DNA from 2 places in the Nocardioides sp. F233 genome. Region 1 is predicted to be linked to the other one. Evidence: riboswitches for the same ligand, from Rfam matches in the RefSeq annotation. Region 1 holds a riboswitch; the other holds the start of a gene.
The links. A riboswitch is a leader RNA that binds a small molecule or an ion and turns the genes downstream of it on or off. The one in region 1 is predicted to bind cobalamin.
Positions count from the first base shown of each region.

Region 1 (14,122 bases):
GCGGCCGGCGCCCTCGACACCCCGCTCGGCATCGACGCGCTCGCCGGCCGGGCGTGCATGAGCCGCAGCGCCTTCACCCGTGCGTTCCGGGCACGCACCGGATCGAGCGTGCACCCGTGGCTGGTCGCCCAGCGGGTCGCCCGCGCCCGGGACCTGCTGGAGACGACCGGTCTGGGGGTCGACGAGGTCGCCCGCCGCGTCGGATTCGGTACGGCGGCCCGGCTGCGGACCCACTTCACCGCCGCGCTCGGCGTGACGCCGACCCGCTACCGCTCGGACTTCGCGCTCACCTCAGGAATGCGGCGAGGTGCCGTCGGCTGACATCCGAGGCGAACAGCTCGGCCGAGAGCGCGACCATGTCCTCGAGCCGGTCGTCGAGGTACATCAGCGCGTCGGCGTTCAGCAGCCGCTTCGTCGCCTCCAGCCCCTGCCGCTCGCACGCCGTCAGCCCGGCGACGAGGTCGTCGACCGTGGCGTCGAGCCGGTCCGGTGCCACCGCATGGGTGATCAGCCCGCTGTCGAGCGCGGTGCGGGCGTCGAAGGTCTCGGCCGTGAGGAAGGTGGTGCCGGCGACCCGGGCGTTCATCCGCGGCAGCACGCTGAGCGAGATGACCGCGGGCGTGAGGCCGAGGCGGGCCTCGGTGAAGGCGTAGCTGACGTCGTCGCTGGCCACCGCGAGGTCGCAGGCCGCGACGATGCCGAGGCCGCCGGCCCGGACCGGGCCGTGGATCCGGGCGAGCACCGGGAGGGGGTGGGCCAGGATCGCGCGCAGCAGGCCGGCGAGGCGCTGCGCGGACACCTCCATCCCCTCCCGGTGAGCCTCGGCCAGGTCGGCGCCGGCGCAGAACGCGCGACCCTCGGCCCGCAGCACCACCGCCAGGACGTCGTCCTCGGCCGCCCGGTGCAGCGCAGTCCGCAGCTCCTCGAGGAGCTGGGCGGACAGCGCGTTGCGGTTGCGGTCCGAGTCGAGGGTGACGACCGCGTGCGGCCAACCCTCGGTCTCGACCCGCGCGTAGTGGACGACCGCGGTCACGACGCGGGGTCGGGAACCGGGTCGAGGACCGGCGCGCCGGTCAGCTCGCGGACCTTCCCGATGTCCATGCCGGGCGCGACGTCCACGAGCACGAGGCCCTCGGGCGTCACGTCGAGCACGGCGAGGTCGGTGATGATCCGGTCGACCACGCCCGCGCCGGTGAGCGGGAGCGTGCAGGACTCGACGATCTTCGGGGTGCCGTCCTTGGCGACGTGGTCGGTGATCACGACGACGCGGCGGGTGCCGGCGACCAGGTCCATCGCGCCGCCCATGCCCTTGACCAGCTTGCCGGGGACGGTCCAGTTGGCGAGGTCGCCGTTGCCGGCGACCTGCAGCGCACCGAGGATCGCGATGTCGACGTGCCCGCCGCGGATCATCGCGAAGCTGGTCGCGGAGTCGAAGAAGGACGCACCCGGCGCGGTCGTGACCGTCTGCTTGCCTGCGTTGATCAGGTCGGCGTCCTCCTCGCCCTCGTAGGGGAACGGGCCCATGCCGAGCAGGCCGTTCTCGCTCTGCAGCAGCACGTTGACGCCCGGCGGCAGGTGGTCGGCCACCAGGGTGGGGATGCCGATGCCGAGGTTGACGTAGTCGCCGTCGTTCAGCTCGCGGGCGGCGATGCTCGCCATCTCGTCGCGACTCCAGGCCATGTCAGGCTCCGATCTTCTGGCGCACGACGCGCTGCTCGATGTCCTTGGGCCGGTCGCTCGCCTGCACGGTCACGTTGACGAAGATGCCCGGCGTGATCACCTCGTCCGGGTCGAGGAAGCCGTCGAGGACGTGCTCGGCCTCGGCGATGCAGACCCGGCCGCTCATCGCGACCAGCGGGTTGAAGTTGCGGGCGGTCATCCGGTAGCGCAGGTTGCCCTCGGCGTCCGCGGTGTGGGCGTGGACCAGGGCCAGGTCGGCGACGATGCCGCGCTCGAGCACGAAGGTCTCGCCGTCGAACACCTCGTGCGGCTTGCCCTCCGCGACCTCGGTGCCGACGCCGGTGCGCGTGTAGAACCCGGCGATGCCGGAGCCGCCGGCGCGCAACCGCTCGGCGAGCGTGCCCTGCGGGCAGAACTCGACCTCGAGCGCGCCGTCGAGGTACTGCTGCGCGAACAGCTTGTTCTCCCCGACGTACGACGCGATCACCTTCGCGACCTGGTTGTTCTCCAGCAGCACGCCGAGACCCTTGCCGTCGACGCCCATGTTGTTGGACACGATGGTCAGGTCGCGCACGCCGCTGTCGCGCACCGCCTCGATCAGGTCGCGCGGGATGCCGCACAGGCCGAAGCCACCCACCGCGATCGTCATGCCGTCCCGGACCCGCTCGGCCACCGCCGTGCGGGCGTCGTCCACCAGCTTCCTCATGCCTGCCATCACCGCCGACCGGCGCCGGTCGCGTCAACGAAGTGACCGGTGCGCGGATGCCGCCGGCCGCTGGCGTCCACTGAGTGGACGCGTAGGATCGTGCCGTGGAACGTGCGCCCGGTGTGGTCGAGAAGGTCGCCGCCCTGCTCCGCACCCTCTCCACTGCCGAGTCCGGTACGACGACCACCGCGCTCGCCGCCGCCACCGACCAACCCCGCGCGACCACCCACCGGTTGCTCGAGTCGCTCGCCGCCGAGGGCCTGGCCGACCGCGACCCGCAGACCGGGCGCTGGTTCCTCGGCCCGGAGACCTACGTGCTCGGCATGGCCGCCGCCACCCGCTACGACCTCACCAACGAGGCCCGGACGAGCGTCCTCCGGTTGGCGAAGGAGACCGGCGAGAGCGCCTTCTTCTCCGTGCGCCGCGGCGACGAGACCGTCGTGCTGTTGCGCGAGGACGGCGACTTCCCGATCCGTTCCTACGTCCTCTACGAGAGCGCCCGCTTCCCCCTCGGCGTCGTCTCGGCCGGCATCGCGATCCTCGCCCACCTGCCCGACCGGGAGATCGACGCCTTCCTCGCCCGGGTCGACCTCACCGCCGAGTGGGGCGAGCAGCACTCGGCGGCGGCGATCGGCAAGCGGCTGGCCGCGACCCGTCGTACCGGCTGGTCCGTCAACCCCGGCCAGGTCGTCGAGGGCTCGTGGGGCATGGCCGCCGCGGTGTTCGACAAGGCCGGGCGCCCGGAGTGGGCGCTGACGCTGACCGGTGTCGAGCAGCGGTTCCGGCGCGACCGGCAGCCGGTGCTCGGCAAGCTGTTGCTCGAGGAGGCGCACCGGCTCTCGCGGCTGGCGTGACCCGTCCGACACCCCCCGGCCTTGTCGGCCCTTGACCGGGGTGCGTAGATTCCGCTTCGAGCCAGTCACACCCCCCGGGGTGAGGGAATCCGGTGAGAATCCGGAACTGTCGCGCAGCGGTGAGGGCGACGGGCGAGGCACGAAGCCACTGGGCCGCACGCTGGCCTGGGAAGGCGCCTCGTCCGATTGACCCCGAGTCCGAAGACCTGCTGGCTCGATGTGTCCACCGAGCTTCGCGACTTGAGCTCCCGGCCCGACAGGTCTTCGATGCACAACCTCGATGCGGTGGAGCGTCGACCCGACGCACGCCGCCTCCCCGTGGCGGCCTGCATCGCCGTCCTGGTGACGGCCGCGGTCGTCACCGTGGTCCTCTCGACCGCCTTCGGCGCCGAGCCGCTGCCCGTCGGGGTGGTCGTCGACACGCTCGCGGCGCGGTTCTCGGCAGCCCCGGTCGACCCGGCGTACGACGCCATCGTCTGGGACATCCGGCTGCCCCGGACCCTGCTCGCTCTGGTCGTCGGCGCCGGACTGGCTCTTGCGGGCACCGGCATCCAGACCCTGGTGCGCAACCCCCTGGCGGACCCGTACCTGCTCGGGGTGTCCGCGGGAGCCAGCGTGGGCGCCACCGCGGTGATCACGACCGGCGTGCTCGCCGGTGCGGGGCTGTGGGCGCTGTCCCTCGGCGCCCTGGTCGGCGCGCTGCTCGCGTCGGTCCTGGTCTTCGGCATCGCGATGCTGCAGGGCGGCCTGACCCCGCTCCGCCTGGTGCTGACCGGCACCGTCCTGTCCGCGGCGTTCTCCTCGATGGCCAGCTTCCTGGTGTTCCGCAGCGCCGAGCCGCAGGCCGCCCAGTCCGTGCTGTTCTGGCTGCTGGGCTCGGTGTCGGGCGCGACGTGGCAGCAGCTGTGGCTGCCGGCGATCGCGGTGGTCGTGAGCTTCGTGCTGCTCCTCGCGGCCAGCGGCTGGCTGGACGCCCTCGCGGTCGGGCCGGACACCGCCGCGGCACTCGGCGTACCGGTCGCCCGCCTGCGGATCGGCCTGTTCGCGCTGCTCGCCGTGCTGGTCGGCGTCCTCGTCGCGGTCGCCGGCGGGATCGGCTTCGTCGGCCTGGTCGTGCCTCACCTGGCCCGGATGACGGTCGGGCCGCGGCACCGGGTCGCGCTCCCCGTCAGCGCACTGGCCGGTGCCGTCTTCCTGGTCTGGGTCGACATCGCCGCCCGGGTGGCGGTGCGGCCGACCGAGATCCCGCTCAGCGTGGTCACCGGCCTGATCGGCGCCCCCGTCTTCCTGGTGCTGCTCGGACGGCGCCGCTACCGGTTCGGGGGCGACGAGTGAGCCTCCTCGACTCCACCACCCGCACCTCCGTCCCGGCGTTGAGCGCCCACGGCCTGACCTGCGCGATCGGGCGGCGGACCGTGCTGCGCGACGTCGACCTCGCCGTGGTGCCGGGCGAGGTGCTCGGGCTGATCGGGGCCAACGGGACCGGCAAGTCCACACTGCTGCGGACCCTGGCCGGCGTCCGGTCCCCGGCTGCCGGTGAGGTGCGGGTCGGTGACCGGTCGCTGGCGCGCCTGCGACCCCAGGAGCGGGCGCGCCGGATCGGGTACGTGGCCCAGGAGGAGGCGGCACCGTCCGACCTGCTGGTCGCCGAGCTGGTCGCGCTCGGCCGGGTGCCCCACCGCGGCGCCTGGGGTGGGCTCTGCGCGGACGACCGGGCCGCCGTACGCAACGCCCTGCGGCTCGTCGACCTCGAGTACGCCGCCGCCCAGCCGCTGGACCGGCTCTCCGGTGGCGAGCGGCGTCGGGCCGTGCTCGCGCGGGGCCTGGCGCAGGAGGCGCCGCTGCTGCTCCTCGACGAGCCGACGAACCACCTCGACATCGGCCACCGGCTGGCCCTGATGCGGCTGATCCGCGGCCTGGGCCGGACGGTCGTGCTCGCCCTGCACGACCTCGACCTCGCCGCCACCTTCTGCGACCGGATCGCGGTGCTCCACGACGGGCGGCTGGTCGCCACCGGCGAGCCCGACGACGTCCTCACCCCGACCGTGCTCCACGACGCCTTCGGCGTCCTGGCGACCCGGGTCACCCACCCCCTCACCGGCCGGACGCACCTGCTGTTCAGCCACGACGAAAGCGAGACCCACCCGTGAACCTGCGCTCGTACGGCGTCCTCGCCGCCGCAGCCGTCCTCGTCCTCACCGGCTGCTCGGCCGGGGCCGAGGAGGCGCCGAAGCGTGCCTCGGCCCCGATCACGAACTGCGGCCAGCAGGTCGACTTCCCCACCCCGGCCCGGCGGCTGTTCGTCAACGACTCGAACCTGATCTCGATGGTCCTGGCGCTCGGTGCCGAGGACCAGGTCGCGGCGGTGTCGAGCATCGGGCGCGACGAGGAGGTGCTGACCGAGCACTACGGCGACGCGGTGGCGGGACTGAACCAGGTGTCCGACGACTACCCGAGCCTGGAGACCGTGGTCGCCGCCCGCCCCGACGTGATGGTCGCCGGCTGGAGCTACGGGTACGACGAGACGAAGCAGCTCACCCCCGACAGCCTCGCCGAGCGCGACATCGCGGCGTACGTGCTCACCGAGTCCTGCCGCCAGGCCGGAACCAGCGCCCGCGGCATCGTCGACCCGTGGACCGCGCTGCGTGACGACCTCTCGAACCTCGGCGCGATCACCGGCCACGAGGACCGCGCCGCGCAGGTGGTGGCCGACGTCGACCAGCGCCTCGCGGCCCTCTCCGCCGCCCCGCAGGCGGAGGAACCGCCCGTGGTCTTCGTCTTCGACAGCGGCGAGAAGGCGGTCTACACCTCCGGCGCCTTCGGCGCGCCGCAGGCGATCATCGAGTCGGGTGGCGGCGTGAACGCGATGGCGCAGGTGCGGGACACGTGGACCGAGGTCTCCTGGGAGAAGCTCGCGACCTCGCAACCGGATGCGTTCGCCTTCGTCGACTACCCCGGCCAGACCTTCGAGCAGAAGGTCGCGGTGCTGAGGGCCAACCCCGCCACGAGGGACCTGCCCGCCGTGAAGGAGGGCCGCTTCATCAACCTGCCCTACGCGTTGTGGACCAGCGGGCCGCTGAACGTCGATGCAGCGGAGCAGGTGCGGTCCGCGCTGGAGGGCTGGGGCCTGGTCCCCGGCCGCTGAGCGCGCCCCGCTCCGCCCGAGGGTCGCGTCCACAACGTCTGCAATCCCAGACGGGATCCGTGTCCCGGCCACAGACCCGGAGGCCCCGTCACGCCTAACTTTGCCGACGAGGAAGACGCCGGCCGAGGCGTCGAAGGGGGTCACGATGGCACAGGACACCGAGCAGCCGACGGTGGCAGCCGAGCAGGCGCGGCCGAAGCCGCGCAAGCAGGGGCTCCGGATCAGGCTCGCCGCGGTGCACCGCTGGACGTCGCTGGTGGTCTCCGCCTTCCTGGTCGTGCTGATGGCCGCCGGCGTCCCGCTGCTGTACGGCGCGGAGAGCTTCCGGGCACGCAACGCCGACATGTACCAGCCGACCCACTCGGCACACCCGATCACCGCGCAGCAGGCGCTCGAGGTGGTCCGGGACGCGCACCCCGACTTCACCGCCGGCAACGTCGTCTCCGACAGCGGCATCTACGTGGTGGCCGACCAGCGCCTCAACCTGGCGTACGGCGTCGACCCGGGCACCGGGAAGATCACCGGCTCCGGCCACTACTACGGCGGGTTCCAGGGCTTCGTCGAGAACCTGCACGCCTTCGGCCTCTCCAGTCCGCGCTACCCCGGCTACCTCCCGTTCATGGCCACCTCGATGCCGAGCTTCGGCATCTCCGCACTGGAGGGCAAGACCCTCGGCGACTCGCTGATCGGCCTGCTCGGCGTCGCGCTGGTGCTGCTCGCGCTGTCCGGGCTCTACCTGTGGTGGCCCGGTCTGCGCCGGATCTCGAGCGGCTTCCGGTTCCGCCGCGGCAAGTCCCGCTACATCACCCACCGCGAGCTGCACAAGGTCGTCGGCATCATCGCGCTGCCCTTCCTGCTGATGTGGGGCCTGACCGGCGCGGCCGCCAAGTACCCGGCGATCGAGCAGGGCCTGCTGGCCGTCACCGGCGGCGACACCGGCCAGGTCAAGGCGCTCAACTGGGACTTCGCCAGCGAGCCGACGGACGGCGCCACCGAGATCGGCCTCGACGAGGCCGCGAAGGCCGCGCTGACCCAGGTCGACGGGCGGATCAGCAACCACACGCTGCCGGACCCGAGCGACCCCGCGTCGGCGTACCTCTTCGAGATCTCCGAGCCCGACTGGGACCCCTACGACGGCACGATGCTCGCCGGCAACGACTGGGTGTACGTCGACAAGTACGACCCGACGCACACCAAGGTCGTGTGGAGCGGGCACGACGCCCCGGTCCAGAACCGGGTCTACGAGGAGCTGCTCTACCCGAGCCACTTCGGCTGGTACCTGAACGGCTGGGTGCGGCTGGTCTGGGCCGTGTTCGGCCTGGCTCCGCTGCTCCTGCTCACGACCGGCCTGACCAGCTGGGCGATCCGGCACCGCCGCAAGAAGGCCCGCGAGGCCGCGCGGGCCACGGCCACCGCGTGACCACCACCTCGATCGCCGCCGGCACCGTGCTCTTCGCGCTCGGTGCCGGTGGCGCGTGCACCCTCGCCGCGGCCACCGGCCGTGGCCTCTCGCGCGACCTCGGCCTGGTCCTCGGCGCGCTGGAGCTGGCGATCCTGGCCCTGGTGCTGGTCCACGCCGTCGACCTCGCCGGCGACGACCGGCCGGTCGAGGCCAAGCAGGTCGCCTACCTGCTGGCCGGGGCGCTGCTGCTGCCCGCGCTGGTCCTCGGCACCGGCGCGACCGGGCGCTCCCGCGCCCTCACCGCGGGCATCGGCTGCCTCGCGACCGTCGTCCTCGCGCTGCGGATCGAGGCGATCTCATGATCCTCGCCCGCGCCCTCTACCTGCTCTTCGCCGTCGCCGCGGGCGGCCGCTCGCTCGTCGAATGGCTGGACGACCCGGGCCACGCGCCCCTCTCCCACGCCCTGTCGACGCTGGCGTTCTGCTGCTACCTCGCGGGGTACGTCGCCACCAGCCCGCGCCGCGCCGGGCAGCGCCGCCGCCTGATCGGCCTCCTCGCGGGCGTCGAGCTCGCCGGCGTCCTCGCCGTCGGGACGCTCAGCCTCACTGCGCCCGGGCTGTTCCCGGACCCGACCGTGTGGTCGGCGTACGGCGCCGGCTACGCGTTCGTGCCGCTGGTCATCCCGGTCGTGCTGCTCGGGTGGCTGCACCGCTCGCGCGCCGTCCCATCCGCCGCCCCAGCTCTCGCGCCGTCCGCGTGACCTCGCCGGCGAGCGCCTCGACGCTGTCCGGCGCCACCGCACCGATCGGGTAGGTCACCGCGACACAGGCGACCGGGTACTCCTGCGAGTCGATGACCGCGACCGCCACCGACGCCAGGCCGTCGGCGACCTCGCCGACCTCGGTCGCGTAGCCGCGCGCCCGGACGTGGCGCAGCTCCTCGCGGACCGCGCTGAGCCGGGACTGGCCGGCGCCGCGGTCGAGCCCGGGCAGGGCGGTGAGGCTGGCGCGCAGCTGCTCGGGGGTGAGCATCGCGAGCATGGCCCGGCCGCTCGCCGTACGCACGGCGGGGAGGCGGACGCCCACCTCGGTGAGCAGGTGCGGGCCGCCCGGCACCTTGTCCTCGAGGACGTAGACGACATCGCGGCCGTGCAGCACCGTCATGTGCACGCTGAACCCGACCCGCTCCTTGAGCGCCGCCACCGGCGTGCGCGCGATCCGCTGCAGCGGGACCTGGCGCAGGTAGCCCGCGCCGAGGTCGTACGCCGCCGGGCCGAGCCCGAAGCGCCGGTCCTCCGGGTAGGACATGACGAAGCCCTGGGCCTCCATCGTGGCCAGCAGCTGGTACGTCGTCGAGCGCGGCACCCCCACCTCGGCGGCCAGCACCGCGGCCGTCACGGGGCTCGGCTGACCCGCCAGGAAGCGCAGCATGGCCATCGCGTTCGCGGCTGCCGGGACCTCTCGCACGCCTCGCACGCTAGTCCTCGTCTCGTCGCCGGGGAACGCGTCTCAACGTCTGCAATCCCAGACGGGGAGGCCGCCGGCGGCGTAGCGACGGTACCGGCCGGTGCGGTGCCATGGACACATGAGATTCGTCGTCGACCTGCGCGCCTGCCAGGACCACGGGCACTGCGCCTTCACGTCCTCGTCCTTCCCGCTCGACAAGCGCGGGAAGCTCGGACTGCGCAGGGGCGGCCTCGACGAGTTCCGCTCCGAGCCGCTGCCGGACGCGATGCGCGACGAGCTCGAGGAGGCCATGTTCGCGTGCCCCGCGCAGGCGATCGAGCTCGTCGGCGACGATGCCTGACCGGGGGTCTGACCGAGGGCCTGACCGGCCGCGGTACGTCGCGGTCGTCGGCGCCGGACTCGCCGCGCTCCGGGCCGTCGAGGCGCTGCTGCGCTCCGGCCTGGACTGCCGGATCACGGTGCTGGGCGACGAGCCGCACCCGCCGTACTCCCGCCCGCCGCTGTCGAAGGACCTGCTGGCCGGACCGCTCGAGCCGGCGTCGTTCACGCTGCCGGACTCCGAGCACGTGCAGTGGCGCACGTCGACCCGCGTCGTCGGGGCAGACCTGGCTTCACGCCGGCTGACGCTCCCGGACGGTGAGACCGTCGACTACGACGGGCTCGTCGTCGCGACCGGCGTCCGCGCCCGCCGGCTCCCGCTGCCCGGCCCGGCACCGCTGACCCTGCGCACCCTCGAGGACGCCGCGCTCCTGCGCGAGCGTGCGACCGGCGCGCGGACCGCGCTGGTCGTCGGTGGCGGGGTCCTCGGCTGCGAGCTCGCCTCGATGCTCACCGACGCCGGGGTCGCGGTCCAGGTCGTCGTCGGTCCCGACGAGGTCCCGATGCAGTCGGTCCTCGGCACGTCCCTGGCCGGCGAGCTGCGCCGACGCCACGAGGAGCGCGGCACCGTCTTCCACACCGGCAGTGCGGTCCTCGGCTACTCGGCCTCCGGCGCCTGGCTGTCCGACGGGACCGAGGTGCGGGCCGACCTCGTCGTCGAGACCGTCGGCTCGGTCCCCAGCACCGACTGGCTCGGCGGCAACGACCTCGACCTGACCGACGGGCTGCTCTGCGACGAGCACCTGGCCGTGGTCGGCACCGCGCGGGTCGTGGGCTGCGGCGACGTCGTCCGCTTCCCCTCGCGGCGGTACGGCGGGCGCCTGGTCCGCGTCGAGCACTGGGCGTTCGCCTCCGAGTCGGGCCGGCACGCCGGCCGCACCCTTGCCGCGCAGCTCGGGGCGCCGGCGGCGGCGGCCGCTCCGTTCGACCCGCTGCCGACGTTCTGGACCGACCAGCTCGGCGTACGCCTGCAGGGGCTGGGCCTGCCCGGGCTCGGCACCCGGGACCACCGGGTCCTCGACGGGCAGCTGAGCGAGGCCCCGGTCCTCGGCTACCACCACCAGGACGCCTTGGTCGGTGTCGTGCTCCTCAACCGGCCGGAGGTCGTGGGCAGCTACCGCGCGCTGCTCTGAGGGCCTGGTGTGGGACATTGCTGCCATGTCCGGCGCGCGGCCCGATCCGCTCCACCCGACCGGTGGCGACGTCATCCCGCTGCGGGAAGCGACCAGGGCGTGGTTCCAGATCTCGCTGCAGACCTTCGGGGGCCCGGCCGGCCAGATCGCGGTGATGCAGCACAAGCTGGTCGACGAGAAGCGGTGGATCGGCCAGAAGCGCTTCCTGCACGCGCTCAACTTCTGCATGCTGCTGCCGGGGCCCGAGGCCCAGCAGCTGGCGATCTACACCGGCTGGCTCCTCAACGGGATCCGCGGCGGCCTGATCGCGGGAGGCCTGTTCGTGCTCCCCGGGATGCTCGCGCTGCTCGTGCTGTCGGGGATCTACGTCGGGTACGGCGAGACCGACGTCGTCACCGCGCTCTTCGCCGGGGTCGCGCCCGCGGTCATCGCGATCGTCGTCCAGGCCGTGCACCGGGTCGGCAAGCGGGCGCTGCACCACCCGGCCCTGGTCGCCCTCGCCGTCGCGTCCTTCGCCGCCCTCACCTTCTTCGCGGTGCCCTTCCCGGTCGTGGTCTTCACGGCCGGCCTGCTCGGCTGGCTGCTCAGCCTGCGTCTCCCCGCCCTTCGCGAGCCCCCGGTCCACGCCTCCGGCGACGGACCCGAACCGCTGATCAGCGACGACGCCCTGCACCACGAGCTGCCGACCGTCCGCCGCTCCGGGAGCGTGCTGCTGCTGGGGGCCGTGCTGTGGTTCGCACCGGTGGCCGCGTTCGCCGTCCTCGCCGGCACGACCGGCACCTCCGTCTTCGTCGACCAGGGCCTGTTCTTCTCCGGCGCCGCGGTCGTCACCTTCGGCGGCGCGTACGCCGTCCTGTCGTACGTCGCCCAGCAGGCCGTCGGCGTCTTCCACTGGCTGGCACCCGGCGAGATGGTCCGCGGCCTGGCCCTCGCCGAGACCACCCCCGGACCGCTGATCATGGTGGTCCAGTTCGTCGCCTTCGTCGGCGCCTACCGCCAGCCCGGATCGCTCGACCCGTGGGTCGCGGCGGTCCTGGCGTCGCTGCTCGTCACCTGGGTGACCTTCGTGCCGTGCTTCCTGTTCGTGCTCCTCGGAGCGCCGTACGTCGAGCGCCTCCGCGACAACCGCGGCCTCGGCGCCGCCCTCACCGGCATCACCGCCGCCGTGGTCGGCGTGATCGCGAACCTCGCGGTGTTCTTCGCGCTGCACAACCTGTTCGACCGCAACCGGAGCGTCGACGCCGGGTGGATCCACGTCGACGTCCCCGTGCTCGGCTCGTGGGACCCGGTGGCCTTCGCGATCACCGCCGTCGCACTCGGCGTGATGTTCAGGTGGGGGTGGAGCCCGCTGCGCACGCTCGGGCTGTGCGCGGCGCTCGGCGTCGGGACGTTCGTGGTCGGGCTGGTGGGCTAGAGCGGTGCCGCCGGGCCGGTCTTTGCGCCGGAACTCCATGACCGTCAGGCGGCGGGAAGCGTCAGCACCAGCACATCTGGCCCGTCGTCGCCAGCCGCCATGCGCAACCACTCGGGACGCAGGCTCAGCACCTCCGTCCAGCCGGCGCGCCGGTAGAGCGCCAACGCCGCCGGGTGGACCGGCAGCACCTCGAGGCACGGTCGGAGGCCCGTCGCCCGTATGTCGGCGACCACGGTGTCGAGCAGCAGGCGGCCGACGCCGTGTCCGCGAACGCCGCTGTCCACGAAGAGCGTGCTGACCCAGGCGAGGTCCGCGACCTCGCAGTCATGAGCCCGGGCGCACACGTCGTTGAGTGCGGCCGCGTCCGGGAAGCCGGCGGCAGGCCCGGTCCGGCACACGTGACCGACCGGGCGGCCGTCGACCTCCGCGGTCCACGCCGCCGCCGCGTCGGCGTGGAGGAACTGCTCGACCGGGACCGGCAGCGGGTCACGGAACGGATACCGGGTCGCCGGTTGCTGCTGCCGCAGCACCGCGGCCAGCGCAGGCAGGTCAGCAGCACGCCGAGGTCGGACGATCACCGGTGCCACCCGGCGATCGTGGCACGACCGAGCCGGCCAGGGCCGCCGCCGCGCAGCGCAGTGCGCACGCGGCGGCGACCCGGAACACGTCGCGAGCGGCGTCTCGATACGCCACCTACGCTCGTCCCTCGCTTCGGCGGCTACTCGACGAGCGCTCAGGTCCCCGGAGCAGCGCGGCCGAGGCGAGCGCACCCACCGCGGCCACGACCGCCGCGCCGACGAACGCCGCCGAGTAGCCCTCGGTGAGCGCGGCCGGGTCGCCCAGCCGGTCGGCGCCGGCGCCCGCTGCGATCGCGGTCATCACGGCGAGGCCGAGGGCCGAGCCGATCTGGTAGCTGGTGTTGACGATGCCCGAGGCGAGGCCGCCCTCCTCCGGCGGCGCGGCGGAGATCGCCGTGCCGAGGGTGGGGATGAAGGCGAGCGACATGCCGAGGGCGGCGACCAGCGAGGCAGGGAGTACGTCGACCGCGTAGCTGCCGTCCGCGTCGATCATCGCCAGCCAGGCCATGCCGGCGGCGAGCAGGACCAGCCCGGTGACGGTCGCGGTCCGTACGCCGAGCACGGCGAGGACGCGAGGGGCGAGCACCACCATCCCGACCATGATCAGCAGCGTCATCGGCAGCAGCGCCGCGCCGCTCGGGAACGCGGTGAAGCCGAGAACCTGCTGCAGGTAGAGGTTCAGGAAGAACCACATCGGGATCCACGCCGCGCCGAGCAGCAGCTGGGCGAGGTTGGCAGCGGCCAGGTCGGGCGCGCGGAAGATGCCGAGGCGGAGCAGCGGGTCGCGGCCGCGGGCCTGCTGGGCGACGAAGACGGCGACCAGCAGGACGCCGGCACCGAGCACCCACCAGGTGCGTGCGGCACCCCAGCCGACCTCGGGAGCCTGGACCACGGCGTACACCACGGCGGCGAGGCCGGCGGTCACCGTGACCGCACCGATGACATCGACCCGCCGCGACGCACCCGAGCGACCGGCCGGCATCGAGGACGGGACGAGGGCGAGGATCAGCAGCGCGATCGGGATGTTGATCGCGAACACCCACGGCCAGCTGAGGTACTCGGTGATCACACCGCCGAGGAAGACACCAGCGGTGCCGCCGGCGGGCGCGGCCGCGCCGTACAGCGCGAGTGCCTTGGTGAGCTCGCGCGGGTTGCCGCCGAACAGCATCATCAGCAGGGTCAGCGCGGAGGGCGCGATGAGCGCGGCGCCCGCGCCCTGGATCGCACGGCCGGCGAGCTCGACCTCGACGTTGCCGGCGACCGCGGCCACGAGTGAGCCGGCGGCGAGGACGACCCAGCCAGCGGCGAAGACGGAGCGGGCACCGAGGACGTCGGACACCTTGCCGCCGAGCAGCAGCAGGCCGCC
Region 1 covers NZ_JBVASH010000001.1:16,017-30,138, reverse strand. The annotation lists gene ACZYRU_RS00165 (helix-turn-helix domain-containing protein) at 1-321, shown strand, start outside; gene ACZYRU_RS00160 (enoyl-CoA hydratase-related protein) at 287-1,033, opposite strand; gene ACZYRU_RS00155 (CoA transferase subunit B) at 1,030-1,680, opposite strand; gene ACZYRU_RS00150 (CoA transferase subunit A) at 1,682-2,386, opposite strand; gene ACZYRU_RS00145 (IclR family transcriptional regulator) at 2,491-3,240, shown strand; cobalamin riboswitch at 3,286-3,468, shown strand; gene ACZYRU_RS00140 (FecCD family ABC transporter permease) at 3,559-4,575, shown strand; gene ACZYRU_RS00135 (ABC transporter ATP-binding protein) at 4,572-5,390, shown strand; gene ACZYRU_RS00130 (ABC transporter substrate-binding protein) at 5,387-6,385, shown strand; gene ACZYRU_RS00125 (PepSY-associated TM helix domain-containing protein) at 6,531-7,805, shown strand; gene ACZYRU_RS00120 (hypothetical protein) at 7,802-8,149, shown strand; gene ACZYRU_RS00115 (hypothetical protein) at 8,146-8,547, shown strand; gene ACZYRU_RS00110 (IclR family transcriptional regulator) at 8,465-9,253, opposite strand; gene ACZYRU_RS00105 (ferredoxin) at 9,372-9,593, shown strand; gene ACZYRU_RS00100 (NAD(P)/FAD-dependent oxidoreductase) at 9,586-10,764, shown strand; gene chrA (chromate efflux transporter) at 10,790-12,178, shown strand; gene ACZYRU_RS00090 (GNAT family N-acetyltransferase) at 12,223-12,765, opposite strand; gene ACZYRU_RS00085 (MFS transporter) at 12,872-14,122, opposite strand, start outside.

Region 2 (14,122 bases), on a different contig from region 1:
TCGCCGAACTCCATCTCGGCGAATGCCGGCTCCTCCTCGACCGCGAGGCCGAGGGCGGCGGCGACGATGTCGGCGGTCTCCCGGGTACGACGCACCGGCGAGGCCACCACGACGTCGACGCTGTCCTTGAGCTCGGTGAGCCACGCGGCGACCTCGGCGGCCTGGGCGCGGCCCTCCTCCGAGAGCGGCGGGTTGTCGCCGCCGAGCCCACCCGAGAAGCGACGCCCGGTGGTGTGCGGGGTGACGCCGTGACGCACCAGCACGATCGTGGTCGCCCGGCCGGGACCGAAGGACGGCGACTCGGCCTCCTCGATCGCGGACTCCGGCTCGTCGGCCACGCCGTCACCGGGGACGCTGACGCCCGAGCGCTTGCCGTCGAGCGCCTCGTTGGCGAGCCGGTCGGCGTGGGAGTTCTGGGCGCGCGGCACCCAGGTGTACGTCGTACCGGCGGGCGCGAGGTCACGCGCCTCGGCCGCGAGCACCGCCATGTCGGGGTGCTTGATCTTCCACCGCCCCGACATCTGCTCGACGACGAGCTTGGAGTCCATCCGCACCTCGACGACGGCACCGGGTGCGTGCGCGACGGCGAGCGCGAGCCCGGCGACCAGGCCGGAGTACTCCGCGACGTTGTTGGTGGCCCGCCCGATGGTGCGGGCGTCCTCGGCGATCACGGCGCCGGTGGCCGCGTCGCGCAGCACGGCGCCGTACGCCGCCGGCCCGGGGTTGCCGCGCGAGCCGCCGTCGGCCTCGACGACGACCCTCTCGACGACCCGAGAGGTCACAGGCCGCTCTCGGAGGTGCGGACCAGGATTCGCTGGCACTCCTCGTGGCGCAGCACGGTCTCGGCGGGCGAGGCGCGGATCTCGGCGATCTCGCCGGCGTCGAGGGTGAGCTGGCAGCCGCTGCACTGGCGGGCGCGCAGCGCGCCGACGCCGACACCGCCCTTGCTGGCGCGCAGCTTCTCGTAGAGCGCGAGCAGGTCCTCGGGGATCGTGGCGACGATGGCGTCACGGCCGCCGGCGACCGAGGCGATCTCGGCGTCGAGCCCGGCGACCTTCTCGTCGCGCGCGGTGGTCAGGGTGCCGAGCCTGCCGTCGAGGTCCTCGATGGCGGAGGTGAGCTCGGCGAGGGCGGACTGCGCCTCCTCGAGCTGCTCCATCACCTCGAGCTCCTCGTCCTCGAGCGTCGAGATCCGGCGCTCCAGCGACTCGAGCTCGTGCTGCATCCGCTCGAGCGCCTTGGGGTCGGCGATGGCGCCGGAGTCCATCCGGTCGCGGTCGCGAGTACGACGGGCCTTGACCTGCTCCACGTCGGCGTCGGCCTTCGCCTGCGCGACCGCGAGGTCGTCGACGACGATGCGCTGGTCGCGCAGCCGGCCGTCGACGTCGACCCGCTTTCCGAGCAGGTCCTTGATCTCCGCGGCCTCGGCCGGGTTGTTGCGCTGGTGGCGCAGCTGGTCGACCTGGGAGTCGAGGGCCTGCAGGTCGAGCAGGCGGAGCTGGGCGGCGGGATCGGCGTTCACAGGTGCATTGTCCAAGGATCGGTGGAGATCGCACTCACCCGGGTCTCGACCGCGTCGCCGAGCGCCTCGCGGAGCAGCTGGTCGACCACCGGGAGCCAGGTCCACTCGGCGGCCCAGTGGGCCACGTCGACCAGTGCTGGACCGCCCTTCTCGAGGAACTCCGCGGCCGGGTGGTGGCGCAGGTCGCTGGTCACGTAGACGTCGGCGTCGGAGGTCGCGAGCCGGTCGAGCAGGAAGTCTCCCGCGCCCCCGCAGACCGCGACCCGCCTGACCGGGCGCTGGGGGTCGCCGGCCACCCGCACGCCGTGCTCGGTCGGCGGCAGCGCCGCGGCCACCACCTCGGCGAAGCCGGCCAGCGTGGTCGGCTCGACGCTGCCGATCCGGCCGGTCCCGACGTCCACCAGCTGCGGGTCGGCGACCTCGACGACGTCGTACGCCGGCTCCTCGTAGGGATGCGCCGTCAGCATCGCGCGGACGACGGCGGCGCGGCGCGCCCGCGGCAGGACGACCTCGATCCTGACCTCCTCGACGGTCTCCAGTTCGCCGACGGTGCCGATCATCGGCGTCGCGCCGTCCAGCGGGCGGAACCGGCCCTCGCCCGGCGCACTGGTGAACGAGGCGAAGTCGTAGTCGCCGATCTGGCCGGCGCCGGCCTCGGCGACGGCGGCCCGGACGGGTGCGGCGGCGTCGGCCGGGACGCAGACGGTGAGCTTGTCGAGCGGCTCGCTCGGCGCCGGGATGATCGGGAGCAGGTCCTTGAGCCCGAGCGCGACCGCGAACGCCTCGGACACGCCGCCGACGGCCTGGTCGGCGTTGGTGTGGGCGGTGAGCAGTGCGCAGTCGGCCTTCGCCAGCGTGTGCAGGGTCCGGCCCTTCGGCGTGGTCGCCGCGACGCCGTGGACGCCCTTGAGGAAGAGCGGGTGGTGGACGAGCAGCAGGTCGGCCTTCCACTCGGCCGCCTCCGCGGCGACCTCCGGGGTGGGGTCGACGGCCAGCAGGATCCTCTTCACGGGCTGCTCGGGGTCGCCGTACACGAGGCCGACGGCGTCCCAGCTGTCGGCGGTCGCAGGCGGGTACCAGCCGTGGACCAGGTCGACGACGTCCTTGAGGGAAGGCATGGCGGTCAGGCTAGTGGTCCCGAGGCCCGGGCTTGCTATGGTGCGGGGGCCAGCGAAGGGAACCCGGTGCGAGTCCGGGACTGACGCGCAGCGGTGTGGGTGACGGCCGGAGCACGATGTCACTGGACCTCCAGGGGTCTGGGAAGACGCTCCGAGCCGGGAGATCCCGAGTCCGAAGACCTGCTGGCCCTTGCGGCCACCCGTCGCGAGGTCGATGAGGGGCGATCGCGAGGAGCCCCGGCCTCGAAGGACCACCATGGCGCAGACTGCGCGGAGCCGACCCGATCGGTGCCCCGGTGTCGTGCACCCCTGGCCTGCCGACGACGGCGGCCTGGTGCGGATCCGGGTGCCCGGCGGACGAGTGCCGATCGCTGCCCTGCGGGCGCTGGCCGAGGTCGCGGAGGCGTACGGCGACGGCCGGGTCCGGGTCACCGGGCGGGCCAACCTGCAGGTCCGGGCCATGCCCCTGTCTCCTGACGGCCTCCTCGAGGACGCCGCGCTGGCGGCGCTGGAGGCCACCGGGCTGCTGCCCTCGCGCACCCACGACCGGGTCCGCAACGTGCTGGTCTCGCCCCAGACCGGCCTCGCCGGCGGCCGGGCCGACCTTCGCCCGGTGCTCGCCGCCCTCGACGCGCTGCTGCTGGCCGACGCCGAGCTCGCCGCTCTGCCCGGCCGGTTCCTGTTCACGCTCGACGACGGCCGTGGCGACCTCGCCGACAAGCACCTCGACCTCGGCCTGGTCGCTCTCGACGACACCGCCGCCCAGCTCCGCGTCGGCGGGCAGTGGGGCGAGGTGGTCGCCCTGACCGGTGCGGCCGCCGCGCTGGCCGCGCTGGCCCGGGCGTTCCTGGCTGCCCGCGGGACCGGGCCGGACGCGCCCTGGCACGTGCCCGAGCTCGGCCTTCCCCTCGCCGCTGCCCGGGCCGCGGCCCCCGGCGCCACCGTCGCGACCGGGCCGCTCCCCCTCGGCCCGGTCGCAGGCGGCCAGCACGTCGCCGTACCCGACGACGGGCTGGACCTGACCACCATCGCGGCCTGGACCGCACCAACCGTGATCGTGACGCCCTGGCAGGGCGTGCTCGTCCCCGAGGAGGACGCATGACCGAGCTCACCGCTCCCCCGCGCCGGTACGACTACATCGCCGACGGACCGGCGATCTACGTCGACTCCTTCGCGACCATCCGCCGCGAGTCGGACCTGTCCCGGGTCCCGGCCGAGGCCGAGAAGGTCGCCGTACGGATGATCCACGGCAGCGGGCAGACCGACCTCGTGCGGGACCTGGTCATCCACCCGCGGCTGGTCCCGGCGGCCCGTGCGGCGCTCGACGCGGGCGCGCCGATCCTGTGCGATGCCCGGATGGTCGCGATGGGCATCACCGCCGGCCGGCTGCCCGCCGACAACCCGGTGCACTGCTTCCTCACCGACGAGCGGGTCCCGGCCCTGGCGAAGGAGTGGTCGACGACGCGTACGGCGGCCGCGGTCTCGCTCTGGGAGCCGCTGCTCGACGGCGCAGTGGTCGCCATCGGCAACGCCCCGACCGCGCTCTTCCACCTGCTCGAGCTGATCCTCGCCGGTGGCCCGCGGCCGGCCGCGATCGTCGGCTGCCCGGTGGGCTTCATCGGTGCCGCCGAGTCCAAGGACGCGCTCGCAGCCTTCGCCGACGAGCACGGCATCGACATCCCTTTCGTCACCGTCCGCGGCCGCCGCGGCGGCTCGGCGATGGCGTCGTCCGCCGTCAACGCACTGGCCCAGGAGGCGGAGTGACCACGACCACCGGCAGCTTCTCCGTCGTCGGCATCGGCCCCGGCGACCCCGAGCTGATCACCCGCAAGGCCGAGCGGCTGATCGGCGCGGCCCCCGTCGTCGCCTTCCACGCCGGCGTCCGCAAGGAGTCGCACGCCCGCCGCATCGCCGCCGACCTGATCCCGGCCGACGCGATCGAGGAGGAGCTGCGCTACCCGGTCACCACCGGGACCACCGACCACCCGGGCGGGTACGTCGGCGCGCTGGCCGCCTTCTACGACGAGTGCGAGGCCCGGCTCGCCGTCCACCTCGACGCCGGCCGCGACGTCGTCCTGCTCGCCGAGGGTGACCCGCTGTTCTACGGCTCGTCGATGTACCTCGTCGACCGGTTCCGCGACCGGTTCCCCGTCGAGGTCGTCCCCGGCATCCCGGCCTTCGCCGCCGCCACCGCGACGGTCCCGGCCCCGCTGGTCCGGCAGACCGACGTGCTCACCGTGCTGCCCGGCACCCTGCCCGAGCCCGAGCTCGCCCGCCGCCTCGCCGACACCGACGGCGCGGTGATCATGAAGCTCGGCCGGACCTTCCCTGCCGTCCGGTCCGCCCTGGCCGCCGCGGGACGACTCGAGGGCGCGTTGTACGTCGAGCGCGCCTCCCAGCCCGAGGAGCGCTGGCTGCCCGTCGCCGAGGTCGACGCCGACTCGGTGCCGTACTTCTCGCTCATCGTGGTCCCCGGCGACTCGGCTCGGCCGGCTTCCGCTGAGCGGATGCGGGGGCGTGCGGTTTGGTCCCAAACCGCACGTTCCGAGCCCGAAAACATGCGGTTTGGGACCAAACCGCAAACCGCGGAGCTCCTCGTCGTCGGTCTCGGCCCCGGCCCGGACGGCTGGCTCACGCCGGAGGCGAGCGCGGTGCTGGCCGGGGTGGAGCACGTGGTCGGCTACGCGCCGTACGTCAACCGGGTGCCGCAGCGCCCCGGCCTCCAGCGGCACGCGTCGGGCAACACGGTCGAGGTCGACCGGGCCCGGTTCGCACTCGACCTGGCCCTGCGGGGCGAGCGGGTCGCCGTCGTCTCCGGCGGTGACGCGGGCGTGTTCGGCATGGCGGCCGCGGTCTTCGAGGCCGCTGCCGACCCGGAGCACCCCGAGCACGCGACCGTCCCGGTCCGGGTGCTGCCGGGCGTCAGCGCCGTCCAGGCGGTCGCCGCCCGCGCGGGCGCGCCGATCGGCGCCGACTTCGCGGTCATGAGCCTGTCCGACCGGCTCAAGCCGTGGCCGGTCGTCGAGCGACGGCTGCGCGCCATCGCCGAGGCCGACCTGGTGCTGGGCGTCTACAACCCGGCGTCCCGGTCGCGGCGCGACCAGGTCGTGGAGATGCAGAAGATCCTGCTGGAGCACCGCTCCCCCGACACCGTCGTGGTCGTCGGCCGCGACGTCGGGCGCGCCGAGGAGTCGCTGACCGTCACCACGCTCGGCCTGCTCGACACCGACAGCATCGACATGAAGTGCCTGCTGATCATCGGCGCGTCCGCCACCCGCGTGGAGCCCAACGGCACGGTCTGGACTCCCCGGTGGGTCGAGTGATCACCGTCGTCGGCATCGGCGCCGACGGCCACCTCCCGCCGACCGCCCGCACCCTGGTCGGCAACGCCGAGGTGCTGCTCGGCGGCGAGCGCCACCTCGACCTGGTCCCCGCCGTCCCCGGTCAGGTACGCCGCCCCTGGCCGCGCCCGCTGTCGGCACTGCCCGGCGTCCTGGAGGAGCACGAGGGACGCAGGATCGTGGCGCTGGCGTCCGGCGACCCGCTGGTCTCCGGCATCGGTACGACGCTCATCCGGCTGCTCGGCCCCGACGCGGTCGACGTCGTCCCCGCCGTGTCCTCGGTCTCGCTCGCCCGGGCGCGGATGGGCTGGTCCGCCGAGGAGTCCGCGGTCGTGACGCTGGTCGGCCGCGACGTCGACGCGCTGCGTCGCGAGCTCGCCCCCGGGCGCCGGCTGCTCGTGCTGTCCTCCGACGAGACCACGCCCGCCGCAGTCGCTGCGCTGCTGGCGGACGCCGGCTTCGGCACCACCACGATCCACGTCCTCGGCGACCTGGGCGGCACGGAGACCCACGCCGTGTACCCCTGCCCGGTCCCGCGGCTGCACGTCCTCGCCCTCGAGGTCGCCGGCGCCGGCCCGGCGTCCTGGGCGACCGGGCTCCCCGACGACGCGTTCGAGCACGACGGCCAGCTCACCAAGCGCGATGTCCGCGCCAGCGCCCTCGCCCGGCTCGCCCCGCGGCCCGGCGACCGGCTCTGGGACGTCGGTGCCGGCGCCGGCTCGGTCGCGATCGAGTGGCTGCGCGCGCACTCGCTCACCACGGCCACCGCGGTCGAGGCCGACGAGGAGCGCGCGGCCCGGATCGGCCGCAACGCGAGCCGGCTCGGCGTACCCCGCCTCGAGGTCGTCACCGGACGCGCCCCCGACGCCCTCGCCGGGCTGCCCACGCCCGACGCGGTCTTCGTCGGCGGCGGCGCGACCGCGGACGGCCTGCTCGAGCTGTGCCGCGACGCCCTCGCGCCCGGCGGGCGGCTCGTCGCGCACGGCGTGACCCTGGAGACCGAGCGGCTGCTCGTCGACGCCTTCCACACCTACGGCGGCGAGCTGACCCGGCTCGCCGTCGAGCACGTCACCCCGCTGGGCGGGCGGTTCACCGGCTGGACGCCGGCCAGGGCCGTCGTGCAGTGGGCCTGGACCAAGGGAGCAACGCGATGACCGTGCACTTCGTCGGCGCCGGCCCCGGCGCGGCCGACCTGATCACCCTCCGTGCAGCGACCTTGCTCAGCACGGCGGACGTCGTGCTCTACCCGGGAACCTACATCGATGCCGAGGTCCTCTCCCACTGCCGCGAGCGCGCGGACCGGGTCGACACCCAGGACCTGGACCTCGACCGGATCACCGCCGTGATGGTGGAGGCACACGTCGCCGGGCGCGACGTCGTACGGCTGACGTCGGGCGACCCCTCGCTCTACTCGGCGCTGCACGAGCAGACCCGACGTCTCGACGCGGCCGGGGTGCCGTGGGACGTGACGCCCGGCGTGCCGGCGTACGCCGCCGCGGCCGCGATCGTCGGTCGCGAGCTGACGGTGCCCCTGGTTGCGCAGTCGGTGGTGCTGACCCGGACACAGGCGCGCTCGACCGCGATGCCGGAGCGCGAGTCGCTGGCGGCGTACGCAGCGACGGGCGCGACGCTCGTGCTGCACCTCGCGATCACCCGCACGCGCACGTTGATGGCCGAGCTGGCACCGCACTACGGCGTGGACTGCCCGGTCGCGGTCGTCTCGCGCGCCTCGCAGCCCGAGGAGCAGGTGCTGCGCGGAACCGTCGGCACCGTCGCCGAGCTGGTCGAGGACGCCGGCCTGCGGCAGGCCGCCGTGATCCTGGTCGGTCCGGCGCTCGCGTCCGCGTCCGACGCCGAGTCGTACCTCTACTCCCCCGAACGCGTCGCCCGGAAGGAGCGCCTGAGATGAGCTCCCCCAAGGTCCACCACTTCCCGTTCAGTGCCGTGGTCGGGGCCGACGGTCCCGACGGACCGGACCCGATGGCCCTCGCCCTGATCCTCACGACCATCGCCCCCGAGGTCGGCGGCGTGCTCGTGCGCGGCGAGAAGGGCACCGCCAAGTCGACGATCGTGCGCGCGCTGGCCGCCGTGCTCCCACCTGTCGAGGACCGGCCGGTCCCGCTGGTGGAGCTGCCGATCGGCGCGACCGAGGACCGGGTGACCGGGTCGATCAACCTCGAGAGCGCGCTGGCGGAGGGCAGGGCCGAGTACGAGCCCGGCCTGCTGGCCAAGGCGCACCGCGGGATCCTGTACGTCGACGAGGTCAACCTGCTCCACGACCACCTCGTCGACCTGCTCCTCGACGCAGCGGCGATGGGTCGCGCGACCGTCGAGCGCGACGGGGTCTCGATGACGCACGAGGCGCGGTTCGTGCTGGTCGGCACGATGAACCCCGAGGAGGGCGAGCTGCGCCCGCAGCTGCTCGACCGGTTCGGCCTGACGGTCGAGGTCGCCGCACCGCGGGACCCGGCGCTACGGGCGGAGGTGGTCCGCCGCCGGATGGCGTACGACGCCGACCCGGCCGGGTTCGCCGCCCGCTACGCCGCCGCGGAGGCCGCACTGCAGTCGCGGATCGCGTCGGCGCGGGCGCTGGTCGGCGAGATCCGGCTGACCGATGCCGGGCTGCTCAAGATCGCCGAGGTCTGCGCGGCCTTCGACGTCGACGGTCTGCGCGCGGACATCGTCACTGCCCGTACGGCGGTCGCCCACGCGGCCTGGTCCGGCCGGTCGCAGGTGACGCTCGACGACATCCGGGTCGCGGCCCGGCTCGCCCTGCCGCACCGGCGGCGCCGCAAGCCGTTCGACGCGCCCGGGATGGACGAGGACCTGCTCGACCAGGTGCTCGGCGACGAGGACCTGCCGCCCGAGCCGGAGGGCCCGGACGGTCCCGACGACGAGCCCGAGCCCCCGGGTCCCGCGCCCGACGGTGACGGCGCCGCCGACGACAGCGACGGCGACCCGGTCGACGCGCCCGCACCCGACAGCGCCCCACCGACCGGCGGCGAGGGAACGGGCAGCGCGCCGAGCAACGTCGCGGCGAGCGGGTCGGCGTACCGCACCCGGCTGCTGACCGTCCGCGGCGTCGGTGCCGGGACCGCCGGCCGCCGCAGTCGTGCCCGTACCAGCAACGGCCGCCGGATCGGCGCCACCACCCCGACCGGGAGCGGTGGGGCGATCCACCTGACCGAGACCATCCGGGCGGCGGTGCGGCACCAGGTCGCGCGCGGGCGGACCGAGGGCCGGCTGCTGCTGGAGCCGACCGACCTGCGGGTCGCCGTACGCGAGGGGCGGGAGTCGAACCTCGTGCTCTTCTGCGTCGACGCCTCGGGGTCGATGGCCGCGCGGCGCCGCATGGAGCAGGTGAAGACCGCCGTGCTGAGCCTGCTCCTCGACGCCTACCAGCGCCGCGACAAGGTCGGCCTGGTCACCTTCCGCGGCGCCGAGGCCGAGGTGGCGCTGCCGCCGACGCACTCGGTCGACGCGGCGGCGCAGCGACTCGAGGACCTGCCGTCCGGAGGCCGTACGCCGCTCGCCGAGGGGCTCCTCGAGGCAGCGCACCTGCTCGCCGTCGAGCGCACCCGCGATCCGCAGCGCCGGGCCCTGCTCGTCGTCGTGACCGACGGCCGTGCGACCGCGGGCGCCGACGCGGTGGTCCGGTCGCGGATGGCCGCGGGCCTGCTGGCCGAGGCCGGGATCGCCAGCGTGGTCGTCGACTGCGAGTCCGGCCCGATGCGGATGGGCCTGGCCGCCACGCTGGCCGAGCACCTCGGCGCGGAGCACGTCCCGATCGGTGAGGTCAGCGCCGAGGCCCTGGTCGACGTCACCCGGAGAGCGGCATGACCGCCACGACCACGGACCTGTACGACGTCATCGAGCGCCGCCGCGACGTCCGAGCCGAGTTCACCGGCTCCCCCGTGCCCGACGACGTCCTGCACCGGGTCCTCGAGGCAGCGCACCGCGCTCCGAGCGTGGGCATGACGCAGCCGTGGGACTTCGTGCTCGTGCGCGATCCCGCGCTGCGGCGTACCTTCCGCGACCACGTCGCCACCGAGCGCGACACCTTCGCGGCCTCGCTGCCGCCCGAGCGGCGCACGACCTTCGACAGGATCAAGGTCGAGGGGATCTGCGAGTCGTCGCTGGGCGTCGTGGTCACCCACAGCCAGGCCCGCGGCGGCACGCACGTGCTCGGCCGGCACGCGATCGCCGACGCCGGCCTCTACTCCACCGTGCTGGCGATCCAGAACCTCTGGCTCGCCGCGACCGCGGAGGGACTCGGCCTGGGCTGGGTGTCCTTCTACCGCGAGGACTTCCTCCAGGACCTGCTGGGGATCCCGGCCGACGTGCGTCCGGTCGCCTGGCTCTGCCTCGGGACGGTCAGCCACCTGGAGACCGTGCCCGACCTCGAGCGGCACGGCTGGCGCTCGCGCCGCCCGCTCGCCGACGCCATCCACGAAGACACCTGGAGGAACCGTGCCTGAAGGCCAGCCGCTCGTCGTACCGGACGACGGGCTCACCACCCGCCAGCGCCGCAACCGGCCGCTCGTGATGGTGCACACCGGCGACGGCAAGGGGAAGTCGACCGCGGCCTTCGGGCTCGCGCTGCGCGGCTGGAACCAGGGCTGGGACATCGGGGTGTTCCAGTTCGTGAAGTCCGCGAAGTGGCGCCTCGGCGAGCAGACGGCCTTCGAGAAGCTCGGCATCGAGTGGCACAAGATGGGCTCGGGCTGGTCGTGGTCGCGCAAGGCCGGCTCCGAGGAGGACCACGCCGCCGACGCCGCCGAGGGCTGGGCGGAGATCAAGCGACGGATCGCGGCCGAGCAGCACGACCTGTACCTGCTCGACGAGTTCACCTACCCGATCAACTGGGGCTGGGTGGACATCGACGACGTCGTGGAGACGCTCGCGAACCGTCCGGGCCACCAGCACGTCGTGATCACCGGGCGCCGCGCAGACCCGAAGCTGGTCGAGATCGCCGACCTGGTCACCGAGATGACCAAGGTCAAGCACCCGATGGACGCCGGCCAGAAGGGCCAGAAGGGCATCGAGTGGTGACCCCGCTCCCGCGGATCGTCGTCGCCGCCCCGGCCACCGGGCAGGGCAAGACGACCGTCGCCACCGGCCTGATGGCCGCGCTGGCGGCCGCGGGACACGAGGTCAGCGGGCACAAGGTCGGCCCCGACTACATCGACCCCGGCTACCACGCGCTCGCCTGCGGGCGCCCCGGCCGCAACCTCGACCCGCACCTGGTCGGCGAGGAACTCGTCGCTCCGCTGCTGCTGCACGGCGCCCGCGGTGCCGACGTCGCCGTCGTCGAGGGCGTGATGGGCCTGTACGACGGCCGGATCGGCGGCAACGGCTTCTCCTCCACCGCCCACGTCGCCGCGCTGACCCGGACACCGGTCGTCCTCGTCGTCGACATCTCCCGCTCCTCGCGCTCGATCGGCGCAGTCGTGCACGGCATGGCGACCTGGGACCCGACGGTGTCGGTGGCGGGCGTGATCCTCAACCAGGCCGGGTCATCGAGGCACGCCGACGAGGTCCGCTCGGCCATCTCCCTGCCCGTGCTGGGCGTCATCCCCCGCGACGCCTCGATCGCCACCCCCTCGCGGCACCTCGGCCTGGTCACCGCCGCCGAGCGCGGCGAGTCCGAGGCGGTCGTCGCGCGACTGGCCGAGGTCGTCGCCGAGCACGTCGACCTCGACGCCGTGCTCGCCATCGCCCGATCGGCTCCCCCGCTCGCAGCGGCTCCCTGGACCGCCGACCCGGCACGAAGTGGCTCCGGAATCCCGCCGACCCGGCAGAAAGTGGCCGTCGCAGCGGGCCGAGCCTTCACCTTCCGGTACGCCGAGACGGCGGAGCTCCTCGCCGCCCGCGGCTGCGACGTCGTCCCCTTCGACCCGGCGATCGATCCCGCGCTCCCCGCCGGCACCGCCGGCCTGTACCTCGGCGGCGGCTTCCCCGAGGTGCACGCCGCCGACCTGGCCGCGAACACCCCACTCCTCCAGGAGATCCGGGAGGCCGTGCTCGACGGGCTGCCGACGGTCGCCGAGTGCGCGGGCCTGCTCTACCTGTGCCGCACGCTCGACGGGGCGCCCATGGCCGGGGCCCTCGACGCCGACGCGGCGATGACCGATCGGCTCACGCTGCGCTACCCCGTCGCCACCGCGACAGCCGACACGCTGCTGACCCGCGCCGGCGAGCAGGTGACCGGGCACGAGTTCCACCGCACCACCGTCACCCCGGCGACCAACGGCGCGCCCGCGTGGACGATCGACGGCGAGGACGTCGGCTTCGCGTCGCCGACCCTGCACGCGTCGTACCTCCACACGCACTGGGCCGGCCACCCCCACCTCGCCGCCCGCTTCGCCGACGCGGTGCACGCCCATGGTTGAGCCGGATCCGCTGCGCCACCACGGCGATGTCGAGGCCCGCGGGATGCTCGACCTCGCCGTCAACGTGTACGACGGCCCGCGCCCCGCCTGGCTCGACGCAGCTCTGCGCAGCTCACTGGACGAGGTCGGCGCCTACCCCGACCCGAGCGCCGCCCGGGCAGCCGTGGCCGCCCACCACGGGCGCAGCGAGGACGACGTCCTGGTCACCGCCGGCGCCGCGGAGGCGTTCACGCTCGTTGCCCGCCTGCGGGCCTGGCAGCGGCCGGTGGTGGTGCACCCGCAGTTCACCGAGCCGCACGCCGCGCTGGAGCAGGCCGGCCACACGGTCACCCCCGTGGTGCTGCGCGAGTCGTTCACCCTCGACCCGACGCTGGTCCCGGAGGACGCCGACCTCGTCGTCGTCGGCAACCCGACCAACCCGACCGGCGTGCTGCACCCGGCCGACCTGCTGAGCAGCCTGCGGCGCCCGGGCCGCCTCGTCGTGGTCGACGAGGCGTTCATGGACTGCGTCCCGAGCGAGCCGGAGTCGCTGGCCGGCGTACCTCTCGACGGACTGGTCGTGCTCCGCTCCCTGACCAAGCACTGGGGCATCCCGGGCATCCGCGCCGGCTATGTCGTCGGCGACCCGCACGCCGTCGCGGGCATGGCGCGAGCCCAGACCCCGTGGTCGGTCGGCACCACCGCAGCCGCAGCAGTGATCGCGTGCAGCAGCCCCGAAGCGACACAGGAGGCCACCCGGAGGGCCGAGCAGATCCGGGACTGGCGCGAGCACCTCGAGAAGGGCCTCGCCGACCTCGGCATCCCCCACCTGCCGTCGGCGGCGTCCTTCGTGCTCGCGCAGGTCGGCCACGGCGTGCACACGCGACTGCGTGAGGCCGGGATCGCGGTCCGCCGCGCCGACACCTTCCCCGGCCTCGACGGCAGCTGGATCCGGATCGCGGTCCGGCCACCTGCGACGGCGGACGTCCTGCTGGCTGCGCTCAGGAGCTAGCGGCTCCGCCGGCGGACGATGCGGCCACCACGGCCGCGGTCACGGCGGCCGTAACCGCGGCGTTCGCGGCCGCGACAGCGGCGCTGGTCACCGCTCCCGCCCACTCCCCGCGCGCCACGTCCTTGGCCCGCCGGACGGCGGCCCTGCGCTCCCGGCCGGTCACGAGCTTCGGCACGGCGCCGCCCGACGACAGCAGCCCGACCAGCGGCCCGGTGCCGTCGTCCGCCTCCGCCTGTCCGAGCAGCACGGCGAGCACCGGGGCGAGGACGGCGTCGCGGCGCGTGGTGTCGAGGACGGCGTACCTCGTCGTCGGGACGATCCCCAGCACCTTCTGGCGTCGCGGCGCAAGAGCCTCCTCGGCGACCAGCTGGTCGAGGAGGAGCGGCCGGGCGCCCTTGCCGAGACGCGGGACGATCGAGGCCGCCTTGGCGTCGCGACCCGGGCGCAGGCGGGCGAGCGCGCGGTCGTGCGGCGGTGACCCCAGCGGCGTGGTCGTCACCACCCGGACCCGCGCGCGCTTCGGCGGCCCCGCCACCTCGCAGCGCTCCGCCAGGACCAGGTCGACCAGCAGCGCACCGCCGAGCACCGGATCGGTCTCGGTCCCGCCGAGCAGGCTGCGTCCCGAGGCAGGGTCGGTCGTGATCAGGACCAGGTCACCGGCGATCGACATGCCCCGAGCGTAGGCCGCCGTCCCCCGTCCGCAGACCGTCGATGGGGCAGAAACTGCAGGCGAGAGCCCCGAATCGTTGCGGTCTGGG
Region 2 covers NZ_JBVASH010000003.1:39,449-53,570, reverse strand. The annotation lists gene ACZYRU_RS11610 (bifunctional RNase H/acid phosphatase) at 1-782, opposite strand, end outside; gene ACZYRU_RS11605 (zinc ribbon domain-containing protein) at 779-1,522, opposite strand; gene ACZYRU_RS11600 (Nif3-like dinuclear metal center hexameric protein) at 1,519-2,640, opposite strand; cobalamin riboswitch at 2,674-2,842, shown strand; gene ACZYRU_RS11595 (nitrite reductase) at 2,942-3,742, shown strand; gene ACZYRU_RS11590 (precorrin-8X methylmutase) at 3,739-4,404, shown strand; gene cobJ (precorrin-3B C(17)-methyltransferase) at 4,401-5,963, shown strand; gene cbiE (precorrin-6y C5,15-methyltransferase (decarboxylating) subunit CbiE) at 5,951-7,135, shown strand; gene cobM (precorrin-4 C(11)-methyltransferase) at 7,132-7,890, shown strand; gene ACZYRU_RS11570 (VWA domain-containing protein) at 7,887-9,821, shown strand; gene bluB (5,6-dimethylbenzimidazole synthase) at 9,818-10,459, shown strand; gene cobO (cob(I)yrinic acid a,c-diamide adenosyltransferase) at 10,452-11,033, shown strand; gene ACZYRU_RS11555 (cobyrinic acid a,c-diamide synthase CobB) at 11,030-12,373, shown strand; gene cobC (Rv2231c family histidinol phosphate aminotransferase CobC) at 12,366-13,364, shown strand; gene ACZYRU_RS11545 (GOLPH3/VPS74 family protein) at 13,354-14,034, opposite strand.
Region 2: it holds a riboswitch for cobalamin, as region 1 does, so the genes downstream of both, ACZYRU_RS11595 (nitrite reductase) here and ACZYRU_RS00140 (FecCD family ABC transporter permease) in region 1, are expected to answer to the same signal.